DNA from 2 places in the Rhizobium pantanalense genome. Region 2 is predicted to be linked to the other one. Evidence: riboswitches for the same ligand, from Rfam matches in the RefSeq annotation. Region 2 holds a riboswitch; the other holds the start of a gene.
What was found. Region 2 has a riboswitch for FMN ahead of ribB (3,4-dihydroxy-2-butanone-4-phosphate synthase). Riboswitches for the same ligand answer to the same signal wherever they lie in the genome.
Positions count from the first base shown of each region.

Region 1 (7,258 bases), on a different contig from region 2:
AGGCGCCGTCCGCATGGGACTCGTCGGTTGTCACTCTCTTCATCGTCGAAGCCCTGATCGAAGCCGTACAAAGCTCGACATGGGACGAGACAAGCGAGCGTATGAAGACACTGGAAGGTCTTTTCGAACAAACCAAGCTGTTTCGCAAGCTAAGTTGAAGGGGAATGAAAACAGAAAATAACGGTTCGTGAAGAGTGTGAAATACAGCGGCTGTCATACTTGTCGATTAGAAGCAAAAATCGACTGCGTTTTCAGCAAACGCAACGCTTTGAAGTCGTCACACAACCTTCATGTAACGTCATTAACAGCAACGCCAGACACTGAAAACCCAAAAGGAGGAAATGCAGTGATCTCGAAAATTCATCGTCTTCTGACAATTTCTACGGCGATGCTCGTCGCTTCGACGGCAATTGCCGCCGCAGAACCGAGCGCCGATCTCATCGCTGCCGCCAAGAAGGAAGGCACGCTGACCACCATTGCCCTGCCCCACAATTGGTGCGGTTATGGCGACCTGATCGCTGCGTTCAAGGCGAAGTACGGCATCGAAGTCAACGAACTGAATCCGGATGCCGGCTCGGGCGATGAAGTCGAAGCAATCCGCGCCAACAAGGGCAACACCGGCCCGCAGGCTCCTGATGTGATTGACGTCGGCCTCTCCTTCGGCCCGACGGCCAAGAAGGAAGGCCTGCTGCAGCCGTACAAGGTGTCCACCTGGGATTCCATTCCGGACAGCGCCAAGGATGCCGAAGGCTATTGGTACGGCGACTACTACGGCGTTCTCTCTTTCGTCACCAATAAGGACGTTGTGAAGAACCCGCCGAAGGACTGGGCTGACCTCCTGAAGCCGGAATATGCCAACACCGTTTCGCTCGCCGGTGACCCGCGCACGTCGAACCAGGCCGTTCAGGCCGTCTACGCCGCCGGTCTCGCTGCCGGCGAAAAGGACGCCACCAAGGTCGGCGCCGCCGGTCTCGACTACTTCGCGAAGCTCAATAAGGCAGGCAACTTCGTTCCGGTGATCGGCAAGTCCGCTTCGCTGGCGCAGGGCGCAACGCCGATCGTCGTCGCATGGGACTACAACGGTCTTTCCTGGCGCGACAGCCTGAACGGCAACCCGCCGGTTGACGTCACCGTTCCGGCTTCAGGCGTTATCGCTGGCGTTTACGTCCAGGCGATCTCGGCCTTCGCTCCGCATCCGAACGCTGCCAAGCTCTGGATGGAGTTCCTCTATTCCGATGAAGGCCAGATCGGCTGGCTGAAGGGCTATTGCCACCCGATCCGCTTCAACGACCTGGCGAAGAACAAGAAGGTTCCGCAGGAACTTCTCGACAAGCTGCCGCCGGCCGCCGCTTACGAAAAGGCCGTCTTCCCGACGCTCGAAGAGCAGGATGCCGGCAAGACCGCCATCACCACCAAGTGGGATTCTGTCGTCGGTTCGAACGTACAGTAATCCGGCCTGACATGACCTCCCCGCCTCGGTGGGGAGGTTTTCCATTTTTCTGACGCCGCGGATTGGGTCAATCATGAGCATCGTCACAACATCGACAGTCAGTTCCACTCCGATGATCAACAAGCGCGTGGTTGTCGATTGGCTAGGCATAGCGCCCTTCCTGATCTTCGCGCTGCTGTTTCTGATTTTGCCGACGATCTATCTGATAGCAGGCGCGTTTCTGACGCCTGACGGCAGCCTGACGCTGAAGAATATCGGCGATCTCTTCACGCCGACAATCATGAGCGCCTATTGGATCAGTATCAAAATCTCGGTCGCTTCGGCGCTGGGTGGCGCGATCATCGGCTTTTACCTGGCTTGGGCGCTCGTCCTGGGCGGACTTCCCGCCTGGATCCGTCATGCCTTCCTGACTTTCTCGGGGGTCGCATCGAATTTCGCCGGCGTGCCGCTGGCCTTCTCGTTCATCGCCACGCTCGGCCGCCAGGGTTTGGTCACGATATTGCTCGCTCATTTCGGCTTCAACCTCTACGGCACGGGCTTCAACCTGCTGAGCTTCTTCGGCCTGACCATTACCTACATGTACTTCCAGATACCGCTGATGGTGCTGATCATTACACCTGCGCTCGACGGCATGAAGAAGGAATGGCACGAAGCGGCTTCCATTCTCGGCGCAACCAATGGACAATATTGGCGGATGGTCGCTCTGCCGATCCTCTGGCCGAGCCTGCTTGGCACGACGCTGCTACTGTTTGCAAATTCGTTCGGCGCCATCGCGACGGCAATTGCGCTTACCGGCAGCTCGCTGAATATCGTTCCGATCGTGCTCTATGCGCAGATCCGCGGCGATGTGCTGCACAATGCCAATCTGGGCTATGCGCTGGCGCTCGGCATGATCGTCATCACCGGTATTTCGAACGTCATTTATATCTTGATGCGCATGCGCGCTGAACGGTGGCAGAAATGAAGCTGCAAAAATTCTTCGCCTGGATCGCCGTTGCCATCGGCCTCATCTACTTCCTGGTGCCGCTCATCGGTACACTGGAGTTCTCGCTGCGCATGCGGCGCAACGCTTACAGCTTCGACGCCTATGCCTCCGTCTTTTCGGATTTCGGCTTCATTACGGCCTTTGGCTTCTCCATGTTGATGGCGCTTCTGACCATCATCTTCGGCATGTTGCTCGTTGTGCCCACGGCCTATTGGGTGCGGTTGCGGTTGCCGCAGCTTCGGCCTGTCGTAGAATTCATCACCTTGATGCCGCTGGTCATTCCGGCCATCGTCATCGTATTCGGCTATCTGCGGCTCTATAATTCGTCGTCGATCCTGCCGCTGACCGGCTATAATTCGACGACGAACATTCTGCTCGTCTGCTCCTACATTGTATTGTCGCTGCCCTATATGTATCGTTCGGTCGATACGGCGATGCGTACCATTGATGTCGGCACGCTGACAGAGGCTGCCGAAAGCCTTGGTGCAAAATGGACAACCATTATGTTCAAATGCATCTTTCCAAATGTCATGAGCGGTGTGCTTTCCGGAGCGTTCATCACCCTTGCGATCGTCATGGGCGAATTCACCATGGCATCGCTGCTCAACCGTCCGGCATTCGGGCCCTACATGCAGCTCATGGGCGCCAATAGAGCTTACGAGCCCTCTGCCCTGGCCATCATCGCGCTTGCCGTTACTTGGCTCAGCATGGGCTTGCTGCAGCTCGTTTCCCGTTTCTCAAAATCCGCTCCGATTAAGGCGTAAGGCTTCTCACCATGGCTTTTCTCGAACTCACCCACATCAAGAAATCATTCGGCGAAGTTCAGGTCGTTCACGATTTCAATATGCAAATCGAGAAGGGAGAATTCATCTCCTTCCTTGGACCGTCGGGCTGCGGCAAGACGACCGTGCTGCGCATGATCGCCGGTTTCGAAACGCCGACCGCCGGCACCCTGTCGATCAACGGCAAGGATCAGCGAGCGTTAAAACCGAACCAACGCAATATCGGCATGGTCTTTCAGGCTTATGCACTGTTCCCGAACATGACGGTGCACGACAATGTCGCCTTCGGCCTCAAGGTCGCCGGCATGGCGAAGCCCGACATCGACAAGCGCGTCAAGGAGATGCTGTCTCTCATCAAGCTCGATCATCTTGCCGGCCGCTATCCCTATCAGATGTCCGGGGGCCAGCAGCAGCGCGTGGCGCTCGCCCGCGCCATCGCCGTCAAGCCGCAGGTCCTCCTGCTCGATGAGCCGCTTTCGGCGCTCGACGCGAAGATCCGCATCTCGCTGCGCGAAGAAATCCGCGCCATCCAGCAGCAGCTCGGCATCACCACCGTTTTCGTGACCCACGACCAAGAAGAAGCCCTGTCGATCTCGGATCGCATCGTCGTCATGAATGCCGGTCGCGCCGATCAGATCGGCACGCCTTTCGAGATTTACAACACGCCGGCAACCCGCTTCGTCGCTTCCTTCGTCGGCACGCTGAACCTCATCGAAGGCAAGGTCGTCGATCCCGACAGCAACCGCATCATGATCGGCGATCAGGGCGTGACCCTGAAGCAGTCAGTGACGGCCTACAAGCCGGGCGATACCGTATCGCTGGCCCTGCGCCCGGAAGCCGGTTCGCTGGCGGAATCGGCTAAAGGCGATACGGCTCTCACGGGCGAAGTCTCTTCGGCACACTTCCTGGGTTCGGTCATTCGCACCCGCATGAACGTTGCTGGCAACACGATTTCCTTCGACATGTTCAACAGCCCCGGGATGATGCCTCCGAGCGTCGGCGAGAAGGTGACGCTGCGCTTCGCCTCCTCCGATCTGCTCGTGATTCAGGATTGAGAAAGCGCCCTGCGTCGCAGGGTCATTTTGGAAAATTATTCGCGGACGCCGGGTCAGAAGCCCGGCGTTTTTCTTTGATTTTCATAAGAGAAAGCATTTATAGTCCGGACGTTCTCAGGGCGGGGTGCAATTCCCCACCGGCGGTATGGGGAGTTCCCTCGAGCCCGCGAGCGCCTTCCGGATTTCGGAAGGGTCAGCAGATCCGGTGAGATGCCGGAGCCGACGGTATAGTCCGGATGGAAGAGAGCAAGCAGGATCGCACCTCCTCCGCGCGAGGGATGCCGCGATGTTGCGTGTTCGCCCAAGGGATATTTGACAACAACCCTTGAAAGGCAAAATTCATGACCATTTCGATTTCTACCCAGCCGAGCCGCATTGCGATCATTCGGGCCCGCTGGCACGCCGATATCGTCGATCGTTCGGTCGATTCCTTCGTTGCCGAATGGCAGACGGCGGAAGGCGCACCGCCGATCGATATCTTCGACGTACCCGGGGCGCTTGAAATTCCGCTGCATGCTCAGACGCTTGCCCGTAACGGCCGTTATTCCGCGATCATTGCCACCGCTTTCGTTGTCGACGGCGGCATCTATCGCCATGAGTTCGTTGCCAATACGGTTCTCGATGCCATGATGCGCGTCCAGCTCGATACCGGCGTGCCGATCCTGTCGGCAGTCCTGACGCCGCATCACTTCCAGGAATCGGAAGCGCACATCCAGTTCTTCAAGGAACATTTCATCATCAAGGGCCGGGAAGTCGCCAGCGCCTGCCGCCACATCCTGGCGGAGCGCGCCAAGCTGCTGCCGGCCGTCACAGTCTGAACCAGCATCGTGGAGGCGCGGCTAGAGCTCGCCTCCACATCACAAGGGAGAAACGTCAGTGACCGTCCTACGCATCATCCCGAACCTGCCCGCCGCCGATCCCGCCACGGCCCGTCTTTTCTACCACGACCTGCTCGGCCTCGACATCGTCATGGATCACGGCTGGATCCTGACCTTCGCCTCCGAAGCGGCAACAGTGCCGCAGATCAGCGTCGCCAGCGAGGGCGGTTCGGGCACCATCGTCCCCGATCTTTCCATCGAAGTCGACGATGTCGACACGCTCTATCAGCGCGCCACCTCCATGGGCTTCGGCATATTGTATGATCTCACGGACGAGCCGTGGGGTGTCCGCCGCTTCTATGTCCGCGACCCCTTCGGCAAGGTGGTCAATATCCTCTCCCACCGCTAGTTCAAGCTCGCCGAGAGCCTCAAGGGCTCTCCGACACCCTCACCGCAGATCGAGATTGAATGTGGTGCGCTCGGCCGGCCAGACCGATTCCGAATAGGTGATCGGCACTCCATCGGTATCCGCATCCACCTTGCGCGTCACCAACAGCGGTGTTGATTTCGGCTGGCGCAGGATCCGGGCCTCGTCGGCCGTCGGCATGCGCGCCTCGATCTCCGTCGACAAGCGTTCGTAGTCGGTGACGCCATAGCTGGCGAGTGCCGCCGAGATTGTCGGATGCTGCAATCTGGCCTTGTCGAAATCGGGAAAACGTTCGGCTGGATAATAGGAATCACCCAATTCGACCGGAATGTCGTCGGCCGTCATCACGCCGCGACGATGGATGACCATTACCCCAACTGCCAGCTTCAGATAGCTGGCAACGCGTTCCGTCGCCGGCACGATCTCATGGACGAGCAACTCGCCACCCGGCTCGAAACCCTGCTCGATCAGGTTCTTGTGAAAACGGGTGCGCTTCGACAGCGTATAGTCGAGCACGCCCCTATGAACGAAGGTTCCCCGTCCCTGCTCGGCGCGCACCAGTCCGCGTTGCTCCAGATGCCCCAGTGCCTGACGCACGGTAAAGCGGCTGACACCGAAGCGCTGCATCAGTTCAAGCTCGGTCGGCAATTTCTCTCCGGGCACGAAAGTCCCGGCGGCAATATCGGCCGCCAGGATCTCGCCGATCTGATGCCAGAGGGCGCTGCCGCCCTTACGATCGATCGTCTCCATATCAGATACGCTTCTCCAGCCGGAACAGCAGCTTGTATTCGGCGGGATAGCTCAACGCATCGAGAATGCTCGGATAATATTTCCGATCCTTGGTGGCGCGCACAAAACCATCATAGCCGAAGCGCCTGACGGAAACATCGAAGCCTGCCGCCGTGAAGACTTCTATATAGTCCTGTGGCGATCGATCCTGCATGGGCGCATTGCTGTTGTTGCCGATCAGCTCGAGCCACTTCGGCCAAAGCGGCATTTCATTGTGGCAACCGGTCACAGCGTAATAGACGCCCCCATTGCGCATGGCCCGGAACATCCCCTCGGCATGCTCTCTCAACTCCGGCAGCAGATAGATCACTTCATAGCTGAAGGCCACGTCGAAGCTGTCGGTAAAGGGCGCTAGGTCGGTCGTGACATGAAACTGGAGCGGCATGTTGCCTGCGGCTTCGACGGCAGCAGCCACCGACTCCGAAGCGATATCGATGCCGACACCGCGTCGGAACGGCCGCATGGCATAAAGCAGCCGCAGAAAGCCACCGCGATTGCAGCCGAAATCCAGAATAGTCTTGGAGGAGAAATCCCGCTCCGGCACCGTCTCGATGAAGTGGCGCCAATAAGGGCTATGCGATTCTGCCATTGCGGCGTCACCCTGCGGTTCCTTGTGCCAGGTGGCGTAAGTCGTTTCTGCGTTTGTCATGATGCTCTCGCTGTTGGAGTGGACTGAGCTTGAGATAGCGCAGCTTCATGACAGCCACATGAATTCGTCCGGACGACTGGACTTATGAAATCAGCCAAATAAAAAGGGCTCCACCGCAGCGGAGCCCTTTTTACAAATGATCTAGATGAATTACACCCGGATCGCCTTGTCATTCACATCGAAACGATGCATCTGGTTCGCATTCGGCGTCGCATAAACCATCTCGTCCGGCTCGTATTTGTGTTCACCGAAGAGACGAACGGTGAGAAGACCGGTAGTCTCCGACTCCAGATAGATGATCGT
Region 1 is NZ_JAQJCH010000001.1:852,375-859,632, reverse strand. Features, by position in the region: gene PH558_RS04115 (MurR/RpiR family transcriptional regulator) at 1-158, shown strand, start outside; gene PH558_RS04110 (ABC transporter substrate-binding protein) at 347-1,450, shown strand; gene PH558_RS04105 (ABC transporter permease) at 1,524-2,414, shown strand; gene PH558_RS04100 (ABC transporter permease) at 2,411-3,199, shown strand; gene PH558_RS04095 (ABC transporter ATP-binding protein) at 3,211-4,272, shown strand; FMN riboswitch at 4,379-4,524, shown strand; gene PH558_RS04090 (6,7-dimethyl-8-ribityllumazine synthase) at 4,614-5,090, shown strand; gene PH558_RS04085 (VOC family protein) at 5,149-5,499, shown strand; gene phnF (phosphonate metabolism transcriptional regulator PhnF) at 5,539-6,267, opposite strand; gene PH558_RS04075 (class I SAM-dependent methyltransferase) at 6,269-6,955, opposite strand; gene PH558_RS04070 (ABC transporter ATP-binding protein) at 7,106-7,258, opposite strand, start outside.
Region 1: it holds a riboswitch for FMN, as region 2 does, so the genes downstream of both, PH558_RS04090 (6,7-dimethyl-8-ribityllumazine synthase) here and ribB (3,4-dihydroxy-2-butanone-4-phosphate synthase) in region 2, are expected to answer to the same signal.

Region 2 (7,258 bases):
GATCACCGATCGCATCGTCGTCCTGCGCGATGGCGAGCGCGTCCAGGAGTTCGCCGACAGCGCCACACCCGTCCGTACCATCGTTGAAAGCATGGTCGGCCGTTCGCTGGACCGGATGTTCCCGGCTCTTCCCGAACCGACGAATCGCCCTGTTCTGCAGGTCAGCGGACTGAACTCGCCTGACGGGTCCTTCCGTGACGTAACGTTCGATGTTCGCGGCGGTGAGATCCTCGGCATTGCCGGGCTGGTTGGTGCCGGCCGCACCGAACTTGTCCGCGCCATTTCCGGTGCCGATCCGATCAGCGCCGGCTCGATCAGGCTGGAGGGTGAAGAGCTCAAGCTCCGCGATCCGGCCGATGCGATCGCCAAGGGCATCGTGATGGTGCCCGAGGATCGCAAGGAACAGGGTCTCGTCGTCGGCCATCGCATCAGTGAAAACATCATCTATGCCAATCTCGACAAGCTCGGCGGGCGTTGGATCACATCACGAATCAAACGTGCTTTCGCCGAAAAGGCTGTGGCGAAGTTCGGCGTCAAAGGTCAGGCCGAGCAATATGCCTCGGACTTGTCAGGCGGCAACCAGCAAAAGGTCGTCATTGCAAAGTGGCTGATGCGTGACCCCAAGGTCGTCGTCCTCGATGAGCCGACCCGAGGCATCGATGTCGGCGCGCGCGCCAGCATCTACGACATCATCGTCAACCTCGCAAAGCAGGGGGTGGCTGTCATCGTCGTCAGCTCCGATCTCGAGGAAGTACTTGGTGTCTCCAACCGGATTCTCGTGCTTGCACAGGGCAAGCAGGCAGGCATTCTCAATCGTGACGAGGCCAATGACGTCTCTGTCATGGAACTTGCGACAATCTAGACAAACAGAAAGGAAGAGCGGTGTCCGACATCACTCTGAACGCCCTGAAGCTTTTCGATCTTGAGGGACAGGTCGCGCTTGTGACCGGCGCTGGAAGCGGGATCGGGCAGCGTATCGCGATCGGTCTTGCCCAATGCGGCGCCGACGTCGCGCTTCTTGACCGTCGCTCTGACGACGGTTTGGTGAATACGGCTTCGCATATCGAGGCGGCCGGCCGCCGCTCCATCCAGATTGCGGCTGATGTCACCAGCAAATCTTCTCTTGCGGATGCGGTTGCTCGCACAGAGGCGGAGCTTGGCGCCTTGACGCTTGCCGTCAATGCCGCCGGTATCGCCAATGCCAATCCCGCGGAGGAAATGGAAGAAGACCAGTACCAGACGCTGATGGACATCAACCTGAAGGGCGTTTTTCTGTCCTGCCAGGCGGAAGCACGCGCGATGCTGAAGAACGGACGCGGATCGATCGTCAATATCGCCTCCATGTCCGGCGTCATCGTCAATCGCGGCCTGAGCCAGGCTCATTACAACGCCTCCAAAGCCGGCGTGATCCACATGTCGAAGTCGCTCGCGATGGAGTGGGTTGGCCGCGGCATCCGCGTCAACACCATCTCGCCGGGATATACCGCGACGCCGATGAACACGCGTCCGGAAATGGTTCACCAGACCAAGCTTTTCGAAGAGCAGACGCCGATGCAGCGCATGGCAACGGTGGATGAGATGGTCGGCCCCGCCGTCTTCCTGCTGTCGAATGCCGCAAGCTTCGTGACGGGCGTCGACCTACTCGTCGATGGCGGCTTCTGCTGCTGGTGATGCGATGAAGAAACTGATTGCCGGCAACTGGAAAATGAACGGTCTCGCTTCTTCCCTGGCTGAGATCGAGGCGCTGAAGGGAATGATGGGCGAGGCGGCGTGCGACATCGTCGTTTGCCCGCCCTTCACGCTGGTGGAAAAGGCGGTTGAACGGGCGCGAGGGTCAAGGATTGCCATTGGAGCACAGGATTGCCACGCGCAGACCTCGGGCGCCTATACCGGAGATGTTTCTGCCGAGATGCTCGCCGAAATCGGCGCTCGTTTCGTGATTCTGGGACATTCCGAGCGGCGCTCGGCCTATAGGGAGGCGGATGCCGCAGTTGCGGCCAAGGCTGTCGCGGTCCATGAGGCCGGGCTGGCGAGCATCATTTGCGTCGGGGAGACACGTTCAGAACGGGACGAGGGCAGGGCGATCGAAGTGGTTCGTGCCCAGCTGGAAGCGTCAATTCCAAACACCGCAACCAGTTCGAACACGACGATCGCCTATGAACCAGTATGGGCGATCGGAACAGGACTGGTTCCGACCCTCGAGCAGATTGAGGAGATGCATTCGTCTATCCGCCAGGCGCTTGAAAACCGGCTGGGAGAAGAGGGGCAGGATGTCAGGATTCTCTATGGCGGTTCGGTCAAAGCATCGAACGCAAGGGCGATTTTCGGCGTTTCCAACGTCGATGGCGCTCTCGTCGGAGGCGCGTCGCTGAAGGCATCGGAGTTTGCCGGAATTATCTTGGCTGCCGTTTGAAGTCGTCAGCAAAAGGCAGGGCGATCGGCTCCTTGAGCCGGCGCCTGGCGTGGCTGTCACCGCGAAAGGAATAGGAAATGCAGCGTTTCGAAAACAAGACTGTCGTCATCACCGGCGCGAGCCGCGGCATCGGGGCTGCGATCGCCCGGCGGTTTGCGCGCGAAGGTGCTAATCTGGTGGTCTCGGCCAATGAGGATTCCGTCCATGCGGTCGCCGATGCGGTCAAGGCTGATGGCGGAAAGGCGATTTCCTTCGTCGGCGACGTGACGGACAAGGCTAGCGTGAAGGGCCTTTACGACGCTGCCGAGGCAGCCTTCGGCGCCGTCGATATCTCCATCCAGAATGCCGGTGTCATCACCATTGCCCGCGTCGAGGATATGACCGAGGGCGAATGGGATAAGGTCATGGCGGTCAATACCAAGGGCGTCTTCCTCTGCGCCCAGGAGGCGATTGCCCGCATGCGCAAACATGGCCGCGGGGGCCGTATCATCAATACCGCCTCCGGCCAGGCGCGGGACGGTTTCATCTACACGCCGCATTATGCGGCATCGAAGATGGGCGTCGTCGGCATTACCCAGAGCCTTGCCAAGGAAGTCGCCACCGAAGGCATCACCGTGAACGCCTTTTGCCCCGGCATCATCGAAACCGACATGTGGGCCTATAACGACCAGGCTTGGGGCAAGCTTTTGGGCAATTACGGCCCCGGCGAACTCATGAAGGAATGGGTCGAGGGCATTCCGATGAAACGGGCCGGATCGGGTGAAGACGTCGCCGGTCTCGTCACTTTCCTTGCCAGCGACGATGCGGCCTATATCACCGGCCAGACGATCAATGTCGATGGCGGCTTGATCATGTCGTAGTTCGACAATGAGGAACGGTGCGTTCATTGGGCGGATCGGATTCTCGACGATTCGGCGATCAAAGCCTCTTGCGGAATGAGGCATTGATCCCTTATCTTCCACTTGTTCTCAGGGCGGGGTGTAATTCCCCACCGGCGGTATGGGGAGTTTCCTCGAGCCCGCGAGCGCCTTCCGAGCTTTCGGAAGGGTCAGCAGATCCGGTGAGATGCCGGAGCCGACGGTATAGTCCGGATGGAAGAGAGCAACGCAGGAGACGCCGCGTCGTGGTGGCGTTCACATGCTTGTTCGCCCAAGGGAAAATGGTGGCCTTAACCGGCCATGCACGCCGCTCCAAACGGCAACCCTTGAAAGGCAGGAAAATGGCAATTTCGAAAATTGAAGATGCGATCGCTGCGATTGCGCGGGGCGAGATCATTGTGGTTGTCGATGATCGCGACCGCGAAAACGAAGGCGATCTGGTGATTGCCGCGGAAGCGGTCACACCGCAGGCGATCGCGTTCATGATGAATCATGCCCGCGGTCTCATCTGCGTTCCGATGGAGGGCGAGAGGCTCGACGAACTCGACATTCCGTTGATGGTGCCGCGCAACACGGAAGTCCTCAAGACCGCTTTCACCGTTTCGGTCGACTACATCCCGGAAACCACGACCGGAATATCTGCCGCTGACAGGGCGGCAACCGTTCAAGCCCTTATCAGGGATGGATCGCGTCCGGAGGAATTTGCCCGTCCCGGTCATATCTTTCCGCTTCGCGCGCATCCAAACGGCGTCCTGTCGCGTCCGGGGCACACGGAAGCAGCCGTGGATCTGGCCCGGCTTGCCGGCCTTTCGCCGGCCGGCGTCATCTGCGAAGTGGCGAATGACGACGGCACGATGGCGCGTCTTCCAGAGCTCGAAGTTTTCGCCGAGCGGCATGGCCTCCATCTTGTGACGATCGAGGATTTGATTGCCTACAGGGCTGCAAGCGCTCCCTTCAAGGCTGCCTGATCGTTCTGATACAGCCTATCCCGATCCTGCTGGGTCGATGCTTGTGGAAGGCTCTCCTACGCTCGTTGAGGATAAAGGAGGGCCTTCTTCAGCCGATGGATATGCCCGGCGCCGATCCCGCAACAGCCGCCGACCATCGTCGCGCCGGCATCGACCCACGAGCAGGCGAAGCGCGAATAGGCGTCATCATTCAGATCCTCTCGGGTCTCATGAAGGCCTTCGTTGGCGGCCGACTCGCCTTGTTCTCCCTCGAAAGCATTGGCATAGACGCCGATCTGGAGATTGTTGCCGCCCTGCTTGAAAACCTCCGCTGCCGCATCGACGGCCTTTCGCATGACTTCCGGTTTGCTGCAGTTGAACAGGAGTGCGTCGGCGCCGGATGAGGCGGCCCAGCGAGCCGCATCGTCGACGGGTTCGCCGGATCGGAGCTTGGGCGAGGCGCCATTCCTTTGCGCGGCATCATCCGCCAGCGTGAAGGAGATCCAGAACGGCTTGCTTGTTTCAGCGACGGCAGCCCGAACCGCCTCTCCCTCCGCGATCAGGCTGAGGGTTTCGCCGAGCCAGACATCGACATAGGGATCGAGGTTTTCAACCAGAACCTTGAGATAGTCCTGTACCCGTGACGGATCGAAATTCTGCGGCTCGTAGGAGCCGAAGATCGGGGGCAGCGAACCGGCGACCAGGATTTTTCGATCCTTACAGGCATTCGCGGCGTCGCGCGCCAGCCGCCCGGACAGGGCAATGAGATCGGCCCCTTCCTTCCAGAACCGCTCCTCACCAATGTGGAAAGGGACGAGCGCATAGCTGTTCGTTGTAACAACGTCCGATCCGGCGGCAATGAATTCGTCATGGACCTGCCGGACGATCTCCGGCGAATTGACGAGCGCCAGCGCCGACCATTCCGGCTGTTTCAATTCTGCGCCGAGACGCAGCAGTTCGCGGCTCATGCCGCCGTCGAGGATCAAGAGTTTGCTCATGAATGGAATCTCCAAAATGGCTCGGATCTGCGGAGAAGTCTGCTCTCTCCTTCGTGCCGTGGGTTAGCGCCGCACCGGCACCTGCGCTTCCAGGAAACGGAAGCTTCGCGCGATGACGGCTGTAATGATGAGATAGAAGACGGTAACGACAACAAGCGGTTCGTAGACCAGCAGGGTGTCCTGGCGAACTTTTGTGGCAACGGCGTAGAGGTCCATCACGGTGACGGTGAAGGCGAGCGGTGTCGCCTTCAGCTGCATGACGATTTCTCCGCCGATCGTCGGCAATGCGATGCGGATGGCGCGTGGCAGCCAGATGCGTCGGGTGAGCGTCAGGGGGCGCATGCCGAATGCGCGGCCGGCTTCCAGCTCGCCTTTCGGGACGGCCAGCAACGCGCCGCGCAAAACCTCCGCCTCATAGGCTGCATAGTTCAGCGTGAAGCTGACGGCTGCGAAGAAGAAACCTTCGCGCAGGATCGGCCAGAACAGGCTTTGGCGGATTCCCGGGATGACAGGCAGAAGAGAGCCGACACCGTAGTAGAGCAGCCAGAGCTGTATCAGCAAAGGCGTGCCCCGGAAGAAGGTGCAGTAGCCACGGGCAAGGCTTCGCAAGATGGGGCCGCCACTGACCTGGGCGAAGGCAAGGCCGATGGCAATGACGAAGCCGAAGACGACGGAGATCGCAAGCAGCGACAGCGTCTGCACGGCTCCCGTCAACAGAAGCGGCCAATATGATGATATCCATGAGAAGGTCATGTTGGCACTCCTCACGTAAGCTTCGGCTGACCGCGCCGCACTCGCCGCTCGACCAGATTGAATATGGCGTTCGAGACCAGTGTGAGAGCAAGATAGATGAGCGCGGATGCCAGGAAAAAGATGAAGTAGTGTTTGGTGCTTGCGCCGGCCAGGCGTGTGGCGAGAGCCAGCTCCTGGTAGCCGACGACCGCGACGAGAGCGCTGTCCTTGGTGATCGACATCCATAGATTGGCAAGACCGGGCAAGGCATTCGGCAGCAAGGCGGGCAGGATAATGCGGCGGAAGCGAAGCTGTGGCCCCATGCCGAATGCCTTTGCCGCCTCGATCTGGCCAACGGGGATCGCCAGGATCGCGCCGCGCAGGACTTCCGTCATATAGGCGCCCTGCACGAAGCCGAGCACGGCGACCGCGACGGCGAAGCCATTCAATTCGAAGGCCGGCAGATTGAGTGCAATGAGGAGCCGATTGAGGCCATCCATGCCCGCATAATATAGCCCTACGATCAGGATCAGCTCGGGAACGGCACGGACGGTGGTCGTATAGAGTTCGAGCAGCAGCCGGAGCGGCCTTATGCCCGAGAGCTTGCCCAGCGCGCCGCCCGTACCGAGCAGAAGGCCGATCAGAAAAGCGCCGGCGGAGATGGCGACCGTGGAGGCAGCCCCGGTCAAGAGTACTCCACCCCATCCGGGCGGATAGGGGGAGAGCAGATCCAGAATGCCCTGAGGAGAGGTCGCCATCGCCGCGATCGTTTACTTGGCGCCGTAGATATCGAAGCTGAAATACTTCTTGGTGATCTCGTCATATTCACCGCTGGCGCGCACCGCGGCGATCGCCGCATTGAGTTTTGCCTTCAGCTCGGTGTCTTCCTTGCGCAGACCGCCGGAAACGCCGGCTCCGAGAACTTCCTTGTCGTCGGCGACGTCGCCCATCTTGGCGCAGCAATCCTTGCCGCTGTCGCTTTTCAGGAAGGCATCAAGCGCAAGGGAATCGCCGAAGACGTAGTCGATGCGGCCTGCAGCGAGGTCCTGAAATGCCTCGTCGAGCGTCTGATAGGTCTTTTCGTCGGCGACCTTGGCAAAATACTTCTTGTAATATTCCGACTGGATCGTCGACACCTGGATGCCGATGGTCTTGCCCTTGACGTCGTCTGCTGTTGCGCCGGTCTTCTGATCCTTCGGGCCGATCAGCGTGCTGGGCGTATTATAATATTTGTCGGTGAAATCGATGATCTTCGAACGCTCGGCCGTATTCGACATCGATGACCAGATG
Region 2 is NZ_JAQJCH010000010.1:70,431-77,688, forward strand. Features, by position in the region: gene PH558_RS23830 (sugar ABC transporter ATP-binding protein) at 1-862, shown strand, start outside; gene PH558_RS23835 (SDR family oxidoreductase) at 883-1,671, shown strand; gene tpiA (triose-phosphate isomerase) at 1,676-2,413, shown strand; gene PH558_RS23845 (glucose 1-dehydrogenase) at 2,491-3,273, shown strand; FMN riboswitch at 3,374-3,520, shown strand; gene ribB (3,4-dihydroxy-2-butanone-4-phosphate synthase) at 3,633-4,259, shown strand; gene PH558_RS23855 (homocysteine S-methyltransferase family protein) at 4,316-5,236, opposite strand; gene PH558_RS23860 (ABC transporter permease) at 5,300-5,989, opposite strand; gene PH558_RS23865 (ABC transporter permease) at 6,001-6,726, opposite strand; gene PH558_RS23870 (transporter substrate-binding domain-containing protein) at 6,739-7,258, opposite strand, start outside.